3 regions of the Bacillus sp. EB106-07-01-XG149 genome follow, and region 1 is predicted to be linked to each of the others. Evidence: riboswitches for the same ligand, from Rfam matches in the RefSeq annotation. Region 1 holds a riboswitch; each other region holds the start of a gene.
The links. Region 1 has a riboswitch for S-adenosylmethionine ahead of AC3WTA_RS18965 (hypothetical protein). Riboswitches for the same ligand answer to the same signal wherever they lie in the genome.

Region 1 (6,456 bases):
GACACGTTCAGGAGAAATTTTTTATGATGACGTTTTATTAGAGGAAGTACCTGATTTATTATCTGCACAAGAAATTGGTATGGTATTTCAAAATCCAGAAAATCAGCTCGTAATGGATACGGTAATTCAAGAATTAGCATTTTCTTTAGAAAATATCGGGTTACCATCACAGATTATTCAAAAACGAATAGCAGAGCTTATTAGCTTCTTAGGATTTCAAGATTTATTGCATCAATCTGTTCATACGTTATCTGGCGGGCAAAAGCAGCTCGTCAATTTAGCTGCGGTATTAGTTATGCAGCCGAAATTATTATTATTAGATGAACCGACGGCGCAGTTAGATCCAATTGCTGCGAAAGAGTTTTTAGGATTGTTAAAACGTATTAACGAAGAACTTGGAATTACGATCGTTTTAAGTGAACATCGTTTAGATGAAGTGATACCACTTGCAACACGCGTTATTTGTATGGATAACGGCCGCATCGTTTATGATGGCAGTCCTAAAACGGTTATAGCGAACATGTGGGAAGTTGAAAAGTTCCGTCCATTTATTCCGCAAATTCCAAGATTGTTTTTAGAATGGGACGTGGAAGATATTCCGTTTACAGTGCGAGAAGCACAAATGAAACTGAATAACTTTTCAGATATATCATATGTGAATGAGCCAATAGCACAAAGTGAAAAGCGAGAAGTCATTTTAAGCGCAGAGCATATTTCGTTCCAATATGAAAAAAATAGTCCGCTTATTTTACGATATTTAACCGTATCGATTGAAAAAGGAAAATGGGTAGCTCTCGTTGGGAAAAATGGTACAGGTAAATCTACACTGTTAACGATTTTAGCGGGAGTGCAAAAAGCGAGAAGAGGGAAAGTAAAGTGGAATGGGAAAGTGATACATAAAATTGATTCGAAAGAACGATTTAAAAGGATCGGGTATGTATCACAACATCCGTATTATCATTTTACATTTGATACAGTGTGGGAAGAAGTGTATGAACGTGCACGTGAGTTATATGGAGAACAAGGAAAAGAAATAGCAGAAGATATGCTAAAACAGTTTTGGTTACATTCGCTTAAAGAACGCCATCCGCATGATTGTAGCGGGGGAGAGCAACAACTACTTGCGTTATGTACAACGTTATTATCAAAGCCGACTTTATTGTTACTTGATGAACCGACAAAGGGATTAGATCCGTGGAAAAAAGAAAGAGTAGGAGAGCTATTTAGAAAGCTACAAAAAGAAGGTACAACAATTGTAATGGCAACGCATGATATTGAGTTTGCAGCGAAATACGTTGATCAATGCATGATGTTATTTGACGGAGCAGTTATTATGAATGATGCACCGAAGGAATTTTTTAGTGGAAACTTCTTTTATACAACATCTATCAATCGATTCATTCGAAAAGAATTGCCATATGCATTAACGTGGGAGGATGTGTACGAAGCGTGTCCAAACGATATGTTGCATTCATAATATGTATTTTTGCAGTAATAATAGGCACATTACTCTTTACTACACTTATCATGGACGGTTATTACATGTTAAGTAGTTTGTTTTTATTAGTTATTATTATGTTACCTTTCTATATCCGCTTTGAAAGAAAGGCTTTTGTTTCACGTGAAATTGTGCTCGTTGCTGTGTTAGCGGCAATTGCAGCAGTTAGCCGCGTGCCATTTTCGATATTGCCAAGTGTACAACCGACTTCATTTGTCATTATCGTTTCTGCAATTGTGTTTGGGAGTGAAACTGGTTTTATGATCGGTGCAACAGCGGCTATCGTATCTAACATCTTTTTAGGGCAAGGTCCGTGGACGCCGTGGCAAATGTTTTCCTGGGGTATGATTGGTTTTATAGCTGGATTATTACGTAATACATTTTTAATGAGAAAGCTATGGGGAAGACTTCTATACGGATTGTTTGTTGGATTTTTATTTGGTTGGATTATGAACTTCTGGGGGCTTCTCGGTTTCATACGTGAGGCAACGTGGGAAGCTGTCATTTCGTATTATATCGCAAGTTTTTATTTCGATTTGAGCCATGCGATTTCGAATGTTGTTTTCTTACTATTATTTAGTACGTCTTGGATTACGATTCTTACGAGATTCAAAAAGAAATATGGCATATTAGATAAGCATAACATGGCATAGAAAAGCATACTCATATAAGGTAGGGTCGCGACTTACATATTCGTTTGCCTCTTTCATGCTTCTTACATATTGTAAGGAGCATTTTTTATTGTCAAAAAATAGTCCAATATATATCCGTTACTATATAAAATTATTTGTATAATAGTAGGTGAGAACTATTTTCAAAAGGGAGGTGTATAGTTAATGAAGTTAGTTATTCCGAAGCAACATGGTGCATGGGCCATGCTCGTTATACCATTTCTATTAAGTGTCATACTTGGGAAACCTACTATTTATCATATTCCATTGTTTTTAGCTTGGTTCTTTATCTATTTAGCTACGTATCCATTTCTTACGTACATAAAGCAAAAACGAAAAAAAGAGTTTTTACATGCAGCAATTGTATATTTTATCATCGCTTTCGTATTTGGGATGATTTCTCTATTATATGAATGGCGCATTCTTTTATTCGTAGCAGTAATGATTCCATTATTTATAGTAAATATGTATTACGCCCGTCAAAAGAATGAAAGAGCGTTACTAAATGACATTAGTGCGATTATTGTTTTTTGTATTGGTGGTTTAGTTAGTTATTATTTTTCAATGAAACTTATAGATAAAACAGCACTATTTATTGCGCTTATTTCATTTTTATATTTTTTAGGAAGTACATTTTATGTAAAAACGATGATTCGCGAGAAAAATAACCCGAAGTATCGCCGTATATCATGGGGGTACCATATTGTATTAACAATCATTGTATTTTCAATGAATCCGTGGTGTTCTCTTATTTTTATACCGAGTGTCATTCGAGCAATTATGTTGTATGGCAAAAAAATTTCTATTATAAAAGTAGGGGTTTTAGAAATTGCTAATTCTGTATATTTTTTAATTATAACGGTAATAATTATGAAGTATGCCATTTGAAAAAACTTCCCATCTTATGATGGGAAGTTTTTTCAATCTTGTTCTAAAATATGAACGGTGTAATCACAGCGTTGAATAGCTTGTTCGATCGCATAAAGTGATTGTTCAATACGAGCGCGATTAAAATCTTTTTCAACAGTCTGTAGCGCTTCTTCTAAACAATGTTTTGCTTCTTGTAATGATTGAAAAGAATTTTGGACATATCCACGAGCATTTTCGTGCATTTCATAATCCTCCTTGCATATTCATATATGTATAGTATGAACAGTAAGGAACAAAATATAATTTGTTATATTTATTTGACAATTAAAACGAAATTACGTATAGTAGGAATTAAGTGAATATTTTCTTATCCAGAGAGGTGGAGGGACTGGCCCGATGAAACCCAGCAACCGCGATGCAGGTGCTAATTCCAGCAGAACATATTTGTTCTGGGAGATAAGACGAAGATATATACGTAACTTCTTCTTATCGGAGAGGTTTTTTTGTTGCAAAAAAACCGATTACGAAAATTTATATTAAGAAGAAAGGGGTTGCGAAGTACTGTGACACTCGAAAAATACGTAAAACTGCGTAGTACAGTTTATGAATATATGATAGAGCAAGATAAGCCAATATCATTGTTAGATATTCAAGAACATATCGTTTCGCATCATGAAGGAAAATTCACGAAAAAGATGTTACATCAATTTTATTTATCAAGACTATTAGATGAACTGAAACTGGATGGGAAAATTACATTAGCTGATGAATATCTCTATACTGAAAAAGGGGTATTTTATAAGGCAGGAAAAGGGAGCTAAGCTCTCTTTTTTTTGAAGTATGTAGAGTAAAAGACTGCTTAAGCAGCCTGATACAAGGGAATGGTGTTGAGTGTGTAGTGTCAAAGATTGAATGTGCCTGAAAGAGGCACTTCATATCGGCTGCAAATGAAAAGAGACACCTCCGCCGAATAGGTGTCAGTCGTTTTGTCATATAGACTTGCTATTTGACAGTTATTAGAATAACATGCAGGGTTTTGGAAGTCAAAAGGGAATTAAAGGAAGAGGTGTTGTTATGTACGCTTACTTACTAAATGATATAACGAAATGGATTCCTAAGTACATTATGGATAAAGGTTTTGAATATTATGAAGAAGGACATGTAGAAGATGTTGAAATACAAGAAAAGAAAATATTTGCTTTTGTTACTGGAAATGCAGGAAACTATGAAGTAATGATTGATCTTGAAAATTTTACAGAAAGTAGCTGCGAGTGTCCATATGAGAATTATTGTAAGCATATGGCGGCAGTTGTTTATGATATTCAAGGTGCTGGTGAAAGTACGCTTAAAGAGAAACTGAAAGATTTAGAAAAGGAAGAGTTACTTACATTATTAAATCGTTTATTACAAAGTTCGAAAAACGTGCAAATTGTAGAAAAGATGTTAAAGAAGGGGAAACTGTAACTTATAGAGGGAGTTGTTTTGTAGTGAACGTACTAATTGTATACGCTCATCCTAGTCCTTCCAGTTTTAACGCGGCGATATTAAAGCATGTACAAAAAGGATTACAAGAAACAGATCATTCGGTTAAGGTACTTGATTTATATAAAGAACAATTTGATCCAGTCCTTGTATTTAATGAGGAGAAGAAAAGACGTGATTTAGTAAATGAAGAAGAAACAGCCCGGTACAGAACGTTAGTGGAAGAAGCGGATACGCTTCTCTTTATATATCCGATATGGTGGTGGGGGATGCCTGCTATTTTAAAAGGGTTTATTGATCGCATTTTCGTTGCTGGTTTTGCTTATAAATATGAAGGAGCCCTGCCGAAAGGCTTATTGAAAGGGAAGAAGGCATGGGTAATTAATACGTTAGACTCGCCATTATGGTACGTCGCACTATTATATCGATCAGCCGATTGGATTATGATGAAGCGAGGTGTGTTACGTTTTTGCGGCATTCGCGATATAAAACGATCTGTTTTTCAATCTGTGAAAACGAGTAAAGTAGAGAAGCGGGAAAAGTGGTTATTACACATAGAAGAAAAGGCTCGTTCATTATGAATGAAATGGAACGTATTATAAAGTGTTGTCAGTATGATAATGAACTTTTTCGTACATATATTAATTGTTTAATCCAATTGAAGAAATGTAGTGAAATATTTCAACAAATACAGATTCAATTAAGGAATGATTATTTAATAAGAGGAATTTGTGAAAGAGAAGTGGATGAGGTAGTAAGAGGAAGTAAAGAATATGAAACGTATTTTCTTCCTAAAGCGTTACAGTGGAATTTCCTTAAGAAAAATCCACATGTAATTGAAAAAGTATGTGAAGACTTTTTTTCATTTGAGGCGTTACATCTTACGGAGATAGAGTGGGAGACCGTAATAAATTGCGTGGGAAATAAGTGATTTATTATGTAAAAAAGCTAGTATAAAACTAGCTTTTTGTTTTAAATAAATAAGAAACATAGACTAATGATAAATCCTGCATATAGTAAGTTAACGACGTAAAATCCCATAATATCACGAGCACCTAAACCAGCTATCGCTAATGCCGGTAATGCCCAGAACGGTTGAATCAAGTTCGTCCAAGCATCGCCCCACGCAATTGCCATTGCTGTTTTTGCAGCAGGTACACCAAGTTCAGCGCCAGCTGGAATCATAATTGGTGCTTGCACAGCCCATTGACCGCCACCAGATGGAACGAAAATATTAACAATGCCAGCATTTTGAGTTTTTATAAAGAAAAGGCGCTATCCTCAAAGTACCTCCTCCACTTAATCTATTCCTTCTATTAAAATTATAAATTGAAATACATTTTTTTATTAAGATAAGAAGCTGAATTAATACAATATCGTGATGAAATTTCTATATGTTGGTGAACTGGTTCCGTTAGCACTTGAATTTGAATTTTCTAGAAGGATTAGCGGTAGATTTGTATTGGCTGGTCCTGTTAGTGATTCGTTCCCTTGAGCAACTTGAACAGGGGGAGAAAACGGCTCTAAATGCGTATTGATTATCTGAAAGTTACGTCCGTTTGCGCTAACTTCGATAGACAACCATCCCTGAAGAATTGTAAATGGTTGTCCGCCAACTAGTATTGTTAATTTTGTTTTGAAATTGGTTATTCCTGTGGATTTAAAATAATAATTCCTGTAGTTAAAGAGTTAAAAAATGAAGCGAATTTAAGAAACTATTTCATTGTTGGATTAGATACAAATGGAGCCTTTACTACTGAGCAACTTGTTTCGTTTATAAAGTTAATTGGAAATGAACATAAAATGATATTTATTAATACGAGGGTACCACGTCCGTGGGAATCAATCGTTAATGAGAGGGTGAAAGTAACGGCATCTGAGTGTAACTCTAGTTGATTAGTATGCAGCAAGTGCAAAAGGATTTTATTTTCTTTT
Region 2 (6,456 bases), on a different contig from region 1:
AGATTTTAAGTAATCTTCATTAATTGGTAAGAATGTTGAGAATGTCGTTAAGCTTAAGAAGTAGGGAACAGGACGGTCTAGTTGTACTTCTAACGTTCTATCATCAAGAGCTTTGACCCCTAGTTGATCAATTGGTAATTGTTTCTGGCTTATTTGTTTCGCATTCTGTATATCGAAGAATAAGAATGCATATTCAGCTGCTGTATCAGGATTTACGGCACGTTGCCAAGCGAAGACAAAGTCCTTTGCTGTAACTGGAGTACCGTTTGACCATTTTGAATCACGCAGGTGGAATGTATATTTTGTTTTATCGGGACTAAGGTCAACCGACTCAGCAACACCAGGAATTGGTTTGTTATCTTCTCCCATTGCATATAAACCTTCAAAAACATTTCGCATTACGCTCATGGATTCCCCATCCGTTGCTTTTGCAACATCCATTGTTGGAATTTCTGAAGCGAATGATAAGTTAATTGCCTGCTTATCAGGTGCTTTATCATTTGCTTTCGCTCCGCTTGCATGATCTTTATTTCCCCCGCAAGCAGTTAGTAATAGACTTGCCCCTAAAACAGATGCAACAACAGGTACAACTTTTTTCTTCATTGTTCGTTCCTCCCTAAATGTGTTGTTCGTAACGTCGTAATGTCCACGTTTTGAAGTGTAGCTATAGAAGAAGAGAAAACCTATTATAGATATGTGTATGTAGGTAATCAGGTGTTCTATATGTATATACATGTTGAACTATAATCTATCGTTATATGTTTCAACGTAGTAGACGTTATATTTTGATGGTGAAATATTTCGTTTCTTTGATTATTTAGAATATTAACACTGGAAAGAACTATATGTCAATAATAAAAATAGATTGTTAATTTCTTAGAATAATATATTAAAAAAGCAGATTTCCTCGTATTAGGGAATCTGCTTTTCATATGTTTTGCTAAAAAACAATTGGTGTGGGCTAATAATCAGTGGGGATGAAGAAAAACCCACTGATTAAAGTTTCGCTTTATTTTTCAATTTTTGCCCATTTGAAGTTTAATTGACCTGCAAAGTCTACTTGCACAATTCCTTTCACATAAGGACGCTCTAAATAAGATTCGCCTTTTTGGTAAAGAGGAGCGATAACAGAGTCTTTAAATAATATTTTCTCGGATGCTAGTAATGCTTCCCAGCGAGCTTTTTCATCACCAGCTAAAGTTGTTTTTACTTTTGCTATTGTTTCATCAAACTCCTTATTAGAGTAATGATCTAAGTTGTAAGGGTTATTCGTTGTAAATAGCTCAAGGAATGTAATTGGATCCGCAAAGTCAGGGCTCCAGCCGTCAATTCCAATTTCGTAGTCACCTTTTAATAAAAGTGAAACTTGTTGTTTACGTGGTTGCGGCTTTATATTTACCGTTAAGCCATCTAAATTCTTTTCTAGTTGTCCTTTTAAGAATTCACCAGTTTTCTTTTCAAGGTCACCGTCACTTGTTAATAGTTCTAACGTTATTTTTTCAGACCCAAGTTCTTGTTTTGCCTTTTTCCATAATTCTTGAGCAGATTTTGTATCAACCTTTGTTAAATCGCCGTTTGCAGCACGGAAATCTGTTCCGTCAGGTCCTTTTGCAAAGTTTTTCGGCACGAGACTAGAGGTTGGTGTAGAGCCGTCATTTAATAACGTATTTACAAAGGATTTTCGATCAATTGTTTGATCGATTGCTTGGCGTGCAGAAACGTTTTGAAGTACTTTGTTTTGTTGATTCATACGTAGAAACTGTACCCCTACGTTTGGCCGTTCTTTAAAGTTAGCATCCTTTTTATATTTATCAACGAAGTCAGATGTTAGTTTGATACGATCTAATTGTTTTGACTCGAATAAATTTACTTCTGTAGATTTTTCTTTTACGACGTTAAAATTGATTTCTTCCAGTTTGACAGTATCTTTATCCCAATAGGTAGGGTTTTTCTTGAATTTAAAGCTTTGTTCGTGCTTCCAATCGCTTAGTGTAAAAGCTCCGTTGTACAAGATTGTATTGTCTTCTAAAGCGTACTTATCACCTTGTGATTTAAAGAATTCCTCGTTAATTGGTAGAAATGTTGGGAACGCTGTTAAGCTAATAAAGTACGGAACAGGACGTTCTAATTCTACCTCAAACGTATGGTCATCAATTGCTTTTACACCAAGTTGATCGGCTGGAAGTTCTTTGTTGTTAATTTTTGTTGCATTTTTAATATCAAAGAATAGAAATGCATATTCAGAGGCTGTTGCTGGATCAACAGCTCTTTGCCAAGCGAAGACAAAATCTTTCGCTGTGACAGGAGTGCCGTTTGACCATTTTGAATCTCGTAAATGGAATGTGTATTTCGTTTTATCACCACTTACTTCATGAGATTTTGCAACACCAGGGACAGGTTTGTTACCTTCACTAAGATTATACAAACCTTCAAATACGTTTCTCATTACTTGACCAGAATCAGTATCTGTAGCACGAGCTGTATCCATTGTTCGTATTTCAGTAGGTGAAGATAAGTTCAAAACCTGTTTACTAGGCGCCTCGTCTTTTGCATTTGCTCCGCTTGCTTCATTTTTATAACTACCGCAACCAGTTAATAAAATACTTACTCCTACAACTGATGCAATACCGGGTACAAACTTCTTTTTCATTTGATTTTCCTCCTAAATAATTAAGTTTGGATGATGATGAGGGAAATGAAAAATAAAAAATCCCTCTTTTCATATTGAGAAAGAGGGATTTTTACGTACAAGTTATGCACCCGTATATAAACGAAGTCCCTCATTCTATCTTTCAAGCACAAAGCTTGCAGGAAGTGGCACAGTATTCAAAATGAACCTGTTGCCGAGGTTTCAAAGGGCCAGTCCCTCCACCTCTCTTGATACAATGAGTAAACGAATAAATTTTATTAATTTTTGTGTTTCTTTGATAATTCAAAATCTTACACCTTGGATAATGAAGTGTCAACCAATTGGAATATAGTTTAAATTTTCAGTTTTCTACAACGGGAAAAACCACTGCATATGGCAGTGGTTTTTCTACTAGAAGTTAAAGTTATCTGGATCTGGACCAACGCGACGATCTTCATTTAGAGCTTGAATTGCTTTCATGTCATCAGCACTTAATTCAAAATCAAAGATATTTGCATTTTCAATAATGCGATGTTCTTTAATAGATTTAGGGATTGTTACAACTTCATTTTGTAAATCCCAGCGTAAAATAATTTGTGCAGTTGATTTATTATATTTTGTCGCAATGTCTTGTAATGTTGAGTTATCAAGTAGTTGTCCCTGCATTAATGGTGACCAAGCTTCAAGCTGGATGTTATGTTCTTTACAGAAAGCGTGTAATTCTTCTTGTGCTAAACGTGGGTGGTATTCCACTTGGTTGACCATTGGCTTAATTTCAGCGATTTCAAATACGTCTTGTAAGTGGTGAATGTGGAAATTACTCACACCGATAGCACGAACACGGCCATCTTTATAAAGTTTTTCTAACGCTTTCCATGATTCAGTATATTTCTCTTTTACAGGCCAATGTACTAAATATAAATCTAAATATTCTAGACCTAATTTCTCTAATGTAGTTTCAAATGCTTGAAGTGTCGTTTCATATCCTTGATCGCTATTCCATACTTTTGATGTAACAAATAATTCTTCACGTGAAACACCTGATTCACGAATCGCTTGTCCAACGCCTTCTTCGTTTTGATAGATTGCTGCAGTATCGATGCTGCGGTAGCCATTTTTAATTGCTGATTTTACAGAATCAATTACTTCTGAACCATCTTCTACTTTAAAAACACCTAAACCGAACCAAGGCATTTTCACACCGTTATGTAATGTTGTATAGTCTTTTAAACTTGTTAAACTCATATTATTTCCCCCTAGCTTTTTTGTTTGTTGCTTCTACTGCTTTTTGAATTGCCTCTGAAAAATTATATTCATATAAAGCTTTGAGACCTTCAGCTGTGGAACCACCTGGCGTTGTTACTTGTTCGCGGAGGTTAGGCGGATCTTGCGTTTGTTCAAGCATAGAAGCAGAGCCAGAAATCATTTGAATGACAAGGTGTTTTGCGGTTGCTTCATCGACGCCATAACTTTTTGTTGCTTCAATCAAGCTTTCAGCAAAGTAATAAAGGAAAGCAGGTGCACTTCCAGTAACTGCGGTAAGCTGATGAACTTCTTCTTCAGTACAAAGTTGCGAAGTGCCAATGCCTCTTAAAAGTAGTTGCAGGGTTTCTTGATGCATCTCGTTTACTGATTGTCCCATTGTATATAAAGAGATAGACTTTCCAATTTCGGCAGCTGTATTTGGCATAATCCAAGCAACAGGTGTTCCCTCTGGAAGTCTTTCTTCTAAATAAGATGGGCCAATGCCGGCGGCTACCGTTACGACAAGTTGATTCGATAGTAACGGAGATAATTCTGCTAATAATTCTTCATGTGCAGAAGGTGGCATTGCTAAAACAATCGTATCAACAGATGTAACATGCTGCTTCCAATCTGTTGCAGTAGACACATTATATCGCGCTCGTAATTGTTCTAGCTTTTCTACGTTGCTGCGGTTAGAAACGATAATTTCTTCGATGTATTCTTTGCTTGTTTTAAGTAATCCGGAAAATATAGCTTCTGCCATACGACCAGCACCAATAAATAGAATTCGATGTTTAGTTAGCATATCCTTTATTCCTTTCTAGTGAAGATATGTTATAAAAAACGATACCATCTTTAAGAGAATTTTGTAAAAAGAAAAGACTTGTAGTGAAAAGAATGAAATGTGAGGGAGGAGAGGTGATACAAATAAGGCTATAAAGATTATTATATTTAAAAAATAGTTGTAATAAAAAATCCCTGAAGCAGCTAAGCTTCAGGGATTGATAGATTATAAGTTTATGCTTTTGTCATACCTAACAATACAGCGCCGCCGATAATTAAAACACTACCTAGTGCAATAAAGATCAATTGACGTTTTGTTTTCTTTTCACCTAAGAAGACAATCGCACCGAATGTTGAGATAACGATTCCAGTTTGAGATAATGGGAAGCTTGTTGCTACTCCGACACGTGGTAATGAAAGAAGTAAGAATAAGTTTCCAGTTCCCCATAGTAAACCAGATAAAGCATTACGGATTGCATATTTGTTAAATGGTTTATGTTTAGATGTCAATACAACCGCACCAACAAACATACCAACTGCTTGTGGTAAAATAGCAGACCAACCATCGATATTATACCAACGAATAATAATTACATATACAAGGTAACCGAAAGTAGAAACAATTAAAGTAAGAAGTCCTTTTTTCAATTGTCCTGGTGGCTGTGCATTTTCTTTGTCATCTAGTGATGTGAATACAACACCAACTACGATTAATAGGATTGCAATCGTTCCCAGAACAATCGTTGTTGTAGTAGTCCACTCACGGAAAGCGATAACCCCAAAGATAGAAGTTGCAACAAGTTGCATACCAGTAGAAATCGTTACAGTAGTTGAAACACCTAGTTTTTCAACTGTTTTTAATTGGTTTACTTGTCCTAAAGCCCAGAATAAACCTGAAATAAAACCAACAATCAAGACTGTCATTGTTAAAGCTGGTTGAGTAAATACATACATAATTGTTGCGAAGAATAGAGCGCCGATTGTCATACCTACCGTTTGGCTATATGCACCACCGCCCATTTTTACGCTTACTAATAAGATGTTTCCCCATGCAATTGCAGGAAGAAGCGCTAATAAAATGTCCATTACAAGACTCCCTTCGGTTTTCTATACCAATATAATTACATATCGTTCTAACGATCGGTAATGCCCCACTAATAGAGTAGAAGATTACCGATCGCTAAAACAGGATGAAGAATTCACGATATAAATGCGTTTTCATTTCTTCATTTTTTGAAACACCTCCATATAATAACAGGAAATTGCCTATTTTAGAAAGTGAATTCAAATAAAATGTATATTTTAATAAAAGGTAAAATTCAGTTATTTCCCGGCGGTATATTTTATTTCCTGAGAAATAAAGAAGCAGCTTCGAAAAAAGCTGCTTTAAGGGTTAGTAATTCTTTTATTAATAAGCTGAATACATAGCAGAAATAGGAGTGACATACTAATAGTGATAACTACAAGTGTCCAGGCGAGCTGCATATTACTTGCATCAATCGCCATATAAATTGCAGTTGGGATTGTCTGTGTTTTACCAGGAATGTTCCCAGCAAACATGAGTGTAGCACCAAATTCCCCTAGTGCACGAACAAAGCTCAAAATCATTCCACTTAGTAATGCAGGAAATGCAAGCGGAAGTGTGACGTGTAGAAAAACTTGATATTCACTCGCACCAAGGTCACGAGCACTTTCCTCAATTTGTACATTCGCAATAGAAAACCCTGTTTTTGCTGATTGGTACATGAGCGGAAATGCAACAACTGTAGAAGCGATGATTGCAGCAGTAGATGTGAACA
Region 3 (6,456 bases), on a different contig from region 1:
TGTAAGCGGTAAAGTTGTAGCAGTAAACGAAGAATTAAGTGACCAACCAGAACTTGTTAACGAATCTCCATACGAGGGTGCATGGATGGTTAAAGTTGAACTTTCTGATGCAAGCCAAGTTGAGAAGTTATTAACTGCAGAAAAATATGCAGAAATGACAAACCAAGACTAATTATAGTCGACTAAAGGACAGCCTTTGTGCTGTCCTTTTTTATTTTGTGTTACATAATACATTTAAAATCGAGTGCAAATGAATAAGCTATTATGGGAATGAATGTTTTTCGGTAAGGTTTCATGTGGCTTCGTAATCTGAACGAGCCGCTTGCGCTTTTCTTTGTCCAGCTCCACCTCCTAGCCCTTCATGTCTAAGAACCTTCCGCACGAGAAGACAAAAAAGCGTCTTCTGTACGAAAGAACCTTAGCCAACAGGGCTAAACAGTCGGTGCCGCTTTTCTTTATGATCCAGCTCCAGCGGCTAGATTGTTCGGTGGCTTCGCTTCTTCCTGTAAGGCAAAAAGCGCCTTTACGTCAGAAGCTCCATCCCCCTCACAATCTGAACGAGCTGCTTGCGCTTTTCTTTATGATCCAGCTCCAGCGGCTAGATTGTTCGGTGGCTTCGCTTCTTCCTGTAAGGCAAAAAGCGCCTTTACGTCAGAAGCTCCATCCCCCTCACAATCTGAACGAGCTGCTTGCGCTTTTCTTTGTGATCCAGCTCCAGCGGCTAGAACAGTCAGTCATTTCACTCCTTCACTTGAGGCAAAAAGCGCCTCTAGTTCAGGAGTTCCAATGCCCTCCTGTTCTGAACGAGCCGCTTCCGCTTTTCTTTTGCAAAAATAAACAGGAAACAACATGAAAATAACGAATATACTATATACTAAGTTAAAGGTTGTATAGTATATGGTGATCGGGTGATGACATATGATTTATGTGGAAAAAGTCATTATTGTAGAAGGTAAATCAGATAGAAGAAAGATTGAATCTATTATTCGTGAACCGGTGGAAATTGTTTGTACAAATGGTACAATTGGTTTGTCGAAAATGGATGAGCTCATTGATCAGTTTTTTGATAAGGAAGTGTATGTACTAGTGGATGCTGATGATGCTGGAGAAAAGTTAAGGAAACAGTTTCGAAAAGAATTTCCGCAAGCAGAGCATATTTATATTGATCGCTCGTACCGAGAAGTGGCAACTGCGCCATCTTCACACTTAGCAAATGTATTATGGGGAGCTGACATTGACGTTTATACAGAATATTTACGGTAAGGAATGATAGAAGTGATTGATTGGACAGGAGCCGAAGCTACAGCCCTAATAGAGAACGAAGAAAAAACAGTGTTATATGTATATACTCCAATGTGTGGAACATGCCAATTAGCAAAAAAGATGTTAACAGTCGTTGAGATGACAATTGAAGACTTGAAAATTGGAATGTTAGATTTAAATTATGCTCCGCATTTAGCGAAAGAGTATGGAATCGAAAGTGTACCGTGTTTACTTGTTTTTGAAAATGGGACACTCATGAAGAAGATATATGCATTTCATTCGGTTGAATATTTATATACGGAATTAAAGTAGGCGGCAAAGTTTTTGCCGCCTCGACATATTTCTCGGGAAATATGTCGAGATGCAGGGGGGTTACAGTATTTGTCGAGCGAAAGTAACAGGATTGCTCTTTAGTGAGAGGGAATGGTATGTGTAATAGAAAGTGATATGAAGGATGTGATTTAGGGTGAAATTATATTCTTTGCTGCAATCATTTGTAAATTACGCTAATGGTCAATATCATTTAGAGCCGCTTTTAAGACAAGGAGAAAAAACTGTTAATTTCCGCTTTGGAGATGAAAGTTGTTCGCTACAAATTTCAAGAGATTATATAGAGCTGCTACATGAGGAACGAGGAACAGAGCAAATCGTTTGTTTAGATGAGGAAGATGTAAAACAATTGGTGAACGGCAATGTAAGGTTGCAAATGTTAATGAACGATGGACGTGTACAATATTCAGGAACGTATCGAACGATGCTATTAGTCGAATCGATGTTTCATATATGTAAACCGATGTCAGTGGGTGCTTAAAAGTCTGAAGTTTCTTTTTTTACGAAAATTTCTGTTGACATGGCGTATGGATATTGATACAATTCAATTCATAAAATATAGACAATTTCATAAATTACAAATCAGACGAAAATGTAATCTGATTTCTCTTATCAAGAGAGGTGGAGGGACTGTGCCCTGTGAAGCCCGGCAACCGTCAACTTATGTTGAAATGGTGCCAATTCCTGCAAAGCAAATGCTTTGAGAGATGAGAGAGAGGGATAATGTTGTTATATACGCATATAAACCTTTCTGCTTCTCTAAAGCGGAAAGGTTTTTTTATTGTTTGAATGTGGAGGACATTCAAATAATAAAAGTAGTGATAACGGTGGACTACACGCATTAAACATAAAAAATTGCGGAGTCGACCAAAAATCTAGCTTCAGCGGCTAGAACAGTCGGTCGTTTCATCCCTTCCTATGAGGCAAAAAGTGCCTCTACGTCAGGGATTCGGGCGTCCTCTTGTTCTAAACGAGCCGCTTACGCTTTTTAAACAAAAAAAGGGGTGAACATCATGATCTTGTTAGAAAATGTAAAGAAAATATATAAAGCAAAAAGCGGTGATGTCACTGCTGTAGATAATGCCAATTTAAAAATAGACAAAGGTGAAATATTTGGTGTTATCGGATATAGTGGCGCTGGGAAAAGTTCTTTAATCAGATTATTCAATCAGTTAGAGAAACCAACTTCTGGCCAAATTACAATTGCAAATCGTGTGATTTCAGCAATTACAGGGAGTGAACTTCGTAAGGCAAGGCAAGAAATTGGAATGATTTTTCAGCACTTCAATTTACTTTGGTCACGAACTGTACGCGAAAATATCGAGTTCCCACTTGAAATTGCAGGTGTCGATAAGGCGAAGAGAAGAAAACGCGTCGACGAGTTAATTCATCTTGTTGGATTAGAAGGAAGAGGGGACGCGTATCCATCTCAGTTAAGCGGAGGACAAAAGCAACGTGTTGGGATTGCAAGAGCATTAGCTAACAACCCACAAGTGCTTTTATGTGATGAAGCAACGTCAGCTCTTGATCCAGAAACGACAGATCAAATTTTAGATTTATTATTAGATATTAATAAGCGTCTCGGTTTAACAATTGTACTCATTACACACGAGATGCATGTGATTCGAAAGATTTGTAATCGAGTGGCGGTAATGGAGAAAGGAAAAATTGTAGAAACGGGTCCAGTACTTGATGTATTCCGCAATCCGCAGAAAGACATTACAAAACGCTTCGTACAGCAGTTAACGGATTCTGAAGATACAAATGAAACGATTGAAAGTTTAATTGAAAAGTATCCAGATGGTAAAGTAGTTCGTTTGCAGTTTATCGGTGAAGCTGTAGAAAGACCAGTACTTCAAAGATTAATGCAACGCAGTGATATAGAAGTTAGCATTTTGCAAGGAAATATAGCACAAACGAATAACGGCTCTTACGGTAGTTTAGTTGTTCATTTAAATGGTGAGGAAACAGCGATTCAACAAGCAATAGAGGGAATACATCAAGATCAAGTAGAGCTGGAGGTGATTGCACATGGATAAGTTAATCGCAAATGTTGATTGGAATCAAATGTTAGAAGCAACTGGTGAAACGTTATATATGACGGCAATCGCAGCTCTTGCCACATTTGTATTAGGACTAATTTTAGGATTGTTACTCTTTATGACAGCGAAAGATAATTTATGGGAAAACAAAGCGGTTAACACGGGGATTGGAGCGTTCGTAAACATTTTCCGCTCGATACCGTTCATCATTTTAATCATTTTATTAATCCCATTCACAAAGATTCTGCTTGGAACAATTCTTGGAGCGAGTGCAGCACTTCCAGCTTTAATTATTGGAGCGGCACCATTTTACGCGAGAATGGTTGAAATTGCGCTTCGTGAAATTGATAAAGGTGTAATTGAAGCTTCGAAAGCAATGGGAGCAAAAACAAGCACAATTATTTTGAAAGTGTTAATTCCAGAATCGTTACCAGCATTAGTATCTGGTATTACTGTTACGACAATTGCTTTAGTAGGCTATACAGCGATGGCGGGAGTTGTTGGTGCTGGTGGCCTTGGAACACTTGCTTATTTAGAAGGATTCCAGCGAGGAAATAACGATGTAACAATCGTTGCGACAATTTGTGTATTACTAGTTGTATTTTTCATTCAGTGGATTGGTGATAGTTTAACGACTCGAATAGATAAACGATAATAAAAAACGGGAGGATGTTTTAAATGAAAAAATTATTACTTACAGCACTTATTTCAACTTCAATTTTTGGGTTAGCTGCTTGTGGCGGGAAAGATAAAGATGAAAAAAAACTAGTTGTGGGGGCTTCTAACGTACCGCACGCTGAAATTTTAGAAAAGGCTAAACCTTTATTAGAGAAAAAAGGAATTGAATTAGAAATTAAAAAATTCCAAGACTACGTATTACCAAATAAATCGTTAGCGGATAAGGATTTAGATGCAAACTACTTCCAGCACATTCCATATTTAGAAAAAGAAATTAAAGATAAAAAATATGATTTTGAAATAGCAGGGAAAATTCATTTAGAGCCAATTGGTGTATACTCTCAAAAATATAAGAGCTTAAAAGAACTTCCGGACGGGGCGACAATTATTATGAGTAATTCCGTTACTGACCATGGACGTGGTTTAGCAATTTTACAAAAAGAAGGCATTTTAAAAATTAAAGACGGAGTAGATCCAGTTAGTGCAACTCCAAAAGATATTGCAGATAATCCGAAAAACTTAAAGTTTAAAACGGATATTGAGCCTGGTTTATTACCACAAGTGTATAACAATAAAGAAGGCGACGCTGTTTTAATTAACTCGAACTATGCAATTGATGCGAAATTAAACCCAGAAAAAGATGCAATTGCAATTGAAGGCGATGATTCTCCATACGCAAACGTATTAGTGGTTCGTAAAGGTGATAAAGATAAAAAAGCGATTAAAGAGCTTGTAGAAGTATTGCATTCTAAAGAAATTGAAGACTTTATTACTAAAGAATATAAAGGAGCAGTTGTTCCTGTAAAAGAATAATTGCTGAAAAGGGCTGGTGTATGCCGGCCCTTTTTTATAACTACATAACTATAGGGGAGAAGGGGACATCATATGAAAAAGATTCTACTATCAGTTGTTACAGCACTGTCTGTATTTACATTAGCTGCTTGCGGAGGGAAAGAAGAGAATAAGCTTGTTGTGGGAGCCTCTAACGTGCCGCACGCTGTTATTTTAGAAAAGGCACAGCCGATACTAGAGAAAAAGGGCATTAAATTAGAGATTAAAAAGTTCCAGGATTATGTTTTGCCGAATAAAGCGTTAGCGGATAAGGAAATTGATGCGAACTACTTCCAACACATTCCTTACTTAGATAAAGAAATTCAAGAAAAGGGATATAAAATTGTAAACGCAGGAAAAATCCATTTAGAGCCAATGGGCATTTATTCTAAGAAATATAAAAGTTTAAAAGAATTGCCAGATGGCGGAACAGTTATCATGAGTAATAACGTAGCGGAGCGTGGCCGTATGCTCGCATTGTTACAAAAAGGCGGCGTTATTAAATTAAAAGACGGTGTAGATGTTGTTAAAGCGACAGTAAAAGATGTTGTAGAAAATCCGAAAAACTTAAAGTTTAAAACAGATGTAGAGCCTGGATTGTCACCAAAGCTGTATGAAAATAATGAAGGTGATGCTTTATTCATTAATTCAAACTATGCAATTGATGCGAAATTAAATCCAACAAAGGATGCAATTGCGATTGAAGGATCAGACTCTCCGTATGCAAATATTATTGCAGTTCGTAAAGGTGACGAGAAGAAAAAAGAAATTAAGGAATTAGTAGAAGTATTGCATTCAAAAGAAATTCAAGACTTTATTAATAAAGAATATAAAGGTGCTGTACTTCCGGTAAGTGAATAAACACAAGGAAAAGACTGGGAAATTTCCAGTCCTTTTTTCTTTATATAAATAAGAAGAAAGGTGTATTATATAAGGATGCAAGGGAAATACTTATATACATTTGTGAAAAAATTGTTACTTTTTTTCGTCGTTTGCGATATCATTTTATTTGATATAAGATTAGAATGAGAATAAAATGAGAATATGAACGTTTTAGGAATTTTTAAAATGTATATATAGGATTAATGGAGGTATTGAGATGGCTGGTTCTACATTAACGGTTAAAGACTTACACGTATCAATTGATGGCAAAGAAATTTTAAAAGGTGTAAACCTTGAAGTAAAAGGTGGAGAAATCCACGCAATTATGGGACCTAACGGAACAGGTAAATCAACTTTATCTTCTGCGATTATGGGTCACCCAAAGTATGAAGTAACAGAAGGTAGCATCATCATCGACGGTGAAGATGTA

Region 2: another riboswitch for S-adenosylmethionine. It lies ahead of AC3WTA_RS26910 (peptide ABC transporter substrate-binding protein); the one in region 1 lies ahead of AC3WTA_RS18965 (hypothetical protein).
Region 3: another riboswitch for S-adenosylmethionine. It lies ahead of AC3WTA_RS21630 (methionine ABC transporter ATP-binding protein); the one in region 1 lies ahead of AC3WTA_RS18965 (hypothetical protein).

The regions. Positions count from the first base shown of each region.
Region 1 is NZ_JBYTDP010000004.1:377,488-383,943, forward strand. Features, by position in the region: gene AC3WTA_RS18945 (ABC transporter ATP-binding protein) at 1-1,477, shown strand, start outside; gene AC3WTA_RS18950 (ECF transporter S component) at 1,450-2,151, shown strand; gene AC3WTA_RS18955 (YwiC-like family protein) at 2,335-3,057, shown strand; gene AC3WTA_RS18960 (hypothetical protein) at 3,090-3,281, opposite strand; SAM riboswitch class I at 3,404-3,502, shown strand; gene AC3WTA_RS18965 (hypothetical protein) at 3,543-3,860, shown strand; gene AC3WTA_RS18970 (SWIM zinc finger family protein) at 4,114-4,503, shown strand; gene AC3WTA_RS18975 (NAD(P)H-dependent oxidoreductase) at 4,527-5,102, shown strand; gene AC3WTA_RS18980 (group-specific protein) at 5,099-5,452, shown strand; partial or broken gene AC3WTA_RS18985 (TIGR00366 family protein) at 5,494-5,772, opposite strand; partial or broken gene AC3WTA_RS18990 (SGNH/GDSL hydrolase family protein) at 6,193-6,402, shown strand.
Region 2 is NZ_JBYTDP010000012.1:48,890-55,345, reverse strand. Features, by position in the region: gene AC3WTA_RS26915 (peptide ABC transporter substrate-binding protein) at 1-603, opposite strand, end outside; gene AC3WTA_RS26910 (peptide ABC transporter substrate-binding protein) at 1,010-2,650, opposite strand; SAM riboswitch class I at 2,783-2,887, opposite strand; gene AC3WTA_RS26905 (aldo/keto reductase) at 3,041-3,874, opposite strand; gene proC (pyrroline-5-carboxylate reductase) at 3,876-4,679, opposite strand; gene AC3WTA_RS26895 (GRP family sugar transporter) at 4,892-5,743, opposite strand; gene modB (molybdate ABC transporter permease subunit) at 6,044-6,456, opposite strand, start outside.
Region 3 is NZ_JBYTDP010000005.1:373,163-379,618, forward strand. Features, by position in the region: gene gcvH (glycine cleavage system protein GcvH) at 1-172, shown strand, start outside; gene AC3WTA_RS21610 (hypothetical protein) at 481-837, shown strand; gene AC3WTA_RS21615 (toprim domain-containing protein) at 919-1,263, shown strand; gene AC3WTA_RS21620 (thioredoxin family protein) at 1,267-1,575, shown strand; gene AC3WTA_RS21625 (hypothetical protein) at 1,730-2,074, shown strand; SAM riboswitch class I at 2,200-2,307, shown strand; gene AC3WTA_RS21630 (methionine ABC transporter ATP-binding protein) at 2,607-3,632, shown strand; gene AC3WTA_RS21635 (methionine ABC transporter permease) at 3,625-4,290, shown strand; gene metQ (methionine ABC transporter substrate-binding lipoprotein MetQ) at 4,314-5,126, shown strand; gene metQ (methionine ABC transporter substrate-binding lipoprotein MetQ) at 5,199-6,005, shown strand; gene sufC (Fe-S cluster assembly ATPase SufC) at 6,244-6,456, shown strand, end outside.